DNA from 2 places in the Serratia sp. TSA_105.2 genome. Region 2 is predicted to be linked to the other one. Evidence: riboswitches for the same ligand, from Rfam matches in the RefSeq annotation. Region 2 holds a riboswitch; the other holds the start of a gene.

Region 1 (2,196 bases), on a different contig from region 2:
CCGTGCTGAGCTGATATTCGGCGAGCATCCGGGTCTCAATCTCTTCGTTGAGCTTTTTCACCACCACGTTCAGCTCCCGCGTGCGAATTTCGACGCGTTGTTCCAGCTCGTGTTGCAGGGCGAACAGATCGGCCTCGGCCGCTTTGCGCTCGCTGATATCGACGATAACCGAGATGAAATGGTCCGGTTTGCCATTCGGCAACCGATTGAGCGCCACCGTCAGTTGCACCCACACGATCGAGCCGTCGGCGCGGAAATAGCGTTTTTCCATCGAATAGGTGCTGATTTCATTTTTCAGCAGCTGCTGCAGCTTTTCCAGGTCGGTGTTGAGATCGAGCGGGTAGGTAATGTCCTGGAAGGTGCGCTCCATCAGTTCACGTTCGGAATAGTGCAGCATTTCGCAAATGCGCGGATTTACCCGCAGCCAATATCCTTGCAGCGAGACCAGCGCCATCCCTACCGCCGCCTGGGCGAAGGTCTGTTCGAACAGGGCCTCCGTGCGCTGCAGGTCGGATTTCAGGTTTTCGGTATAGACGTGGCGTTCAATGCTCTGCAGGTACTCCTCCACCACGGCGGCGAAATCATGCAGATCGGCCAGTTGTTCCGGGGAAAACGGCTGCGGGTGGCTGTCGATAATGCACAGGGTGCCGAGCGGCAACCCGTCGAGCGACAACAGCGGCTGCCCGACGTAAAAACCGATCCGCGGCCCGCCGATCACCAGCGGATTATCGAAAAAGCGCGGGTCTTTGGCGGTATCGGGCACCACCAGCGCTTCGCGTTGCAAGATGGCATGGCCGCAAAACGAGATATTGCGCGGCGTTTCCCGGGCATCCAGACCGTAGCGGGACAAAAACCATTGGCGATCCCGGTCGATCAGCGACACCAGCGCAATGGTCACGCCGAAGTATTTCGCCGCCAACCGCGTGATGCGATCCAGTTTTTCCACCGAGTTCGAATCCAGCACGTTCAGCGAATTCAATACCGACAGGCGTTCGGCTTCGTTTTCGGGGAAGCAGGGTTCGAGCATGTTGTCTCCCATTGTGTCACCCACGGATCCGGCAGTGAGTCCGTTCAGCCTATCCGTCGGTTCGCGGCAAATAATATCCTTGTCCATCATAGACTCACTCACAGTATCAATCCGATTATGTATTCTCGCCAACTTTGCCGGACGTTGCGTTTACCCCCGCGCTGCGCTACAGTCGTTCACAAGGTGATGGTGTTCCACCTTTCCCAACCGCCGCGTTCACTCGAACCGGATGATGACGCCTGATATACAACTTCGCTTTATTTTTTAGGCAGGTATGTCAGGAGTCGCTATGAATGAAATCTCACGTCTTACCCCTTTTCCGTTCCAGCCCGATGCCGTCGCGCGGGAAATGCCCCTGTACGTTTTCGGCCATAAAAATCCCGACAGCGACAGCATCTGCAGCGCGCTGGTGGTCGCGGACTGGCTCAATCACCTCGGCAAACCGGCCGTGGCTTTCCGCCTCGGCGATCTGACGCCGGAAACCCGCTACATACTGGCCGCCGCCGGCGTGCAAGCGCCTGCGCTGCTGACAGACGATCTTCGTGACCGCAAAGTCTGGCTGGTCGACTTTACCGATATCGAACAAGGCCCGGCCTCATTGCTCGACAGCGACGTGGTCGGCGTTATCGACCATCACCGGCTGGGCACGTTAGTCACCCACAACCCGCCCGATGTCTGGGTGCGCGCCGTCGGCTGTTGCGCCACCGTGATCCTGCAGATCCTGACGGCAGAAAGGCCGATGCCGCTTTGCGCCGCCCAGGCCACGCTGCTGCTGGGCGCCATCCTGAGCGATACCGTCGCGCTCAGTGCGCCAACCACCACGGAACAGGATCGGCTGGCGGTCACCCGGTTACGCGCAATCTCTCACGTCGACTATGACGCCTTCACCGCCGGTCTGCTGGCCGCCAAAACCGATCTCTCGGGGCAATCCGCCGCGCAGTTGCTGCACCGCGACGCCAAGGATTACCGCATCCATAGCGTCTCGCTGCTGCTGTCGCAGATAGAAGTGCGGGCCATGAGCGACATCGATCCGCTGTTGCCCGCACTGCAACAGGCGCTTGAACAAGCGAAGCAGGAAGCCGGGCTGGAGATGGCTGCACTATTGGTCACCGATATCACCCGCCGCCGCTCCACCCTGTATTTCTCGTCGAACCGGGTGCTCGGCATTC
Region 2 (2,196 bases):
GGTAACCGGTGCCTTCGCTCATGACGGCGATAAACTCCACCCGCGCGGCGATCTCTTCCGCGCTGAAATGGGGATACAGCCGCTGTAGGTTGTGGCACACGTGGCGAAACAGCCGCGCTTCCGCATCGCTGAGCATTTTGGCCACCACCGGGTTGCGCGTGGCCTCGGCGGTTACTTCCAGCATCAGCATGTGATCGGTTTCGCTCTCGCCCGGCTGCTGAAACAGCGTGCGCGCCGCCAGCGTGCCGGCGATCAGGTTGATGTGATCGCCAAGGTTTTCCAGCCGCTGCATCTTGCTGGCGATGATGCGGTTGACGATTTCCTCGATAATCGCGTCTTTATTGGCGAAATAGCGATAGATTTGCCCGACGCTGAGCTGCGAGCCCTGGGCGATCTCCGCCATGCTGGCGGCGTGGAAGCCGTGGCGGCGGAAGCTGGTTTTCGCCGCTTCGACGATCTGATCGCGGCGAGCCTGTACCTTGGCCTGTTTACTGTCGTTGGGGGAGAGCATCTGCCCGATCCTTTGCTACGCGTGAGCCGGGTTCACATTTTTGGGTGTGAACGTTCATTCTCAATTGTAGTGTGATCGGCCGAAAAGACGCAAGATCAACGCGTGCGGTGGGGAAAAGGCGCTTAAGCGAACAGGTAGGATTTGATAAAGGCGGCGACGATCAGCACGCACAGCGCAACGGCAATCGCTTCGGCGGCGGTTTTCGGCAGGCTAAACATAGCGGTTTCTCATCCAGTCAGAAGTACTGGATGAGATTATGCGCATGCAAGATTAAGGAAACATTAAGGGCTTAGCGCCCGTTGACCCACATCACCAGCATGAAAGCCAGCAGCGTCATCGCCAGCGAGCCGGCCAGGTTGAGCAGCATGTTGGCCAGCGCCCAGCCGAAGCGGCCATCCTGCATCAGGTACACCACCTCCAGCGAAAAGGTGGAGAAAGTGGTCAGGCCGCCGCAGAATCCGGTGGTGATCAGTAATTTCCAGGTGGGATCCAGATGCGTCATGCGGGTGAAAATCGCCATAGCCAGGCCGATGATAAAACCGCCGATCAGATTGACCATCAGCGTACCGAGCGGAATGTGGGCGTTCAGCGGATTCATTTTCATGCTTACCGCCCAGCGCAAAACGCTGCCGACGCCGCCGCCGATAAATACGGCCAGTAAAGAGCTCAACATGGGGCAACTACCTTTCAATCAGAGAAATTCACGGGGCTCGGAAAGGGACTGGCGTAACGCTACGCGCCTCTCTCCGAGAGGTTACGTAGACATCATCAGCCTGTGAAGGCGGTTAGGGAGGAATGTCATCTCCAGCGTGCCGCACGGCCTTTTTTGCCGTACCCGGTGGATGTTACACCTAACGCCGCCTATTTTGTAGTATCGACAATCTGCGAGGTCATCCCATGGAAATCAGAACGGCGCGCCTGAGCGACAGGCATGCTATCGCCGAATTAATGACGACGTTGGATTATCCCGGCACCGAGGCGTTTCTGACGCAGCGAATGCACCAGCTGCTGGCGCACCGTCGCGGCTGCGATCGGCTGGAGGTCCATTGCCACAGCCGCCGCGAGCGGGCGCATGCGTTTTACCGGCGTGAAGGTTTTGTCGAAGCGCCGAAGTATTTTGCCAAGTTATTAAACCAGTAAGTTAGTCGCCCGTCGGCGCCGCCGTTTCCAGCCGGTTGCGGCCATTTTGCTTCGCCCGGTAAAGCGCGCCGTCGGCCGCTTTCAGCCAGTCCAGATAACCGCCCAGCGCGGGGTGGTAGTTGGCGATGCCGGCGCTGATCTGCAGCCGCAGCTGTGGCGCCTCTTTGAAGATAACGGCGTCCAGCCGCTGCTGGATGCGCCGCAGGACGATTTCCGCCTGTTCAGCGCTGGTGTTCGGCAGCACCGCGCCAAATTCGTCGCCGCCGTAGCGCCCGACGATATCCACGTTGCGCAAGCCAATCAGCAGCTCTTCCGCCAACGCCGCCAGGGCCTCATCCCCCAGCGCATGGCCGAAAGTATCGTTGATGGTTTTGAAACGATCGATATCCATCAGGATCAACGTGGCGTTGTCCTGGTAGCGGCGGCAGCTGTCGAACTGACGATGCAGCAGATGCTCCCAATGGCGGCGGTTGTACAAGCCGGTCAGCCCATCGCGGGTGCTGATGCGTTGCAGCTCCTGTTTTTTTTCCGCCAGCCGTTTGGCG

The links. Region 2 has a riboswitch for fluoride ahead of crcB (fluoride efflux transporter CrcB). Riboswitches for the same ligand answer to the same signal wherever they lie in the genome.
Region 1: it holds a riboswitch for fluoride, as region 2 does, so the genes downstream of both, ACUTSC_RS02700 (DHHA2 domain-containing protein) here and crcB (fluoride efflux transporter CrcB) in region 2, are expected to answer to the same signal.

What each region holds. Positions count from the first base shown of each region.
Region 1 is NZ_JBQZFT010000001.1:613,205-615,400, forward strand. It holds gene ACUTSC_RS02695 (diguanylate cyclase domain-containing protein) at 1-1,027, opposite strand, end outside; fluoride riboswitch at 1,201-1,276, shown strand; gene ACUTSC_RS02700 (DHHA2 domain-containing protein) at 1,317-2,196, shown strand, end outside.
Region 2 is NZ_JBQZFT010000002.1:667,745-669,940, reverse strand. It holds gene ACUTSC_RS09625 (TetR/AcrR family transcriptional regulator) at 1-511, opposite strand, end outside; gene crcB (fluoride efflux transporter CrcB) at 801-1,184, opposite strand; fluoride riboswitch at 1,264-1,326, opposite strand; gene ACUTSC_RS09615 (hypothetical protein) at 1,409-1,651, shown strand; gene ACUTSC_RS09610 (diguanylate cyclase) at 1,653-2,196, opposite strand, start outside.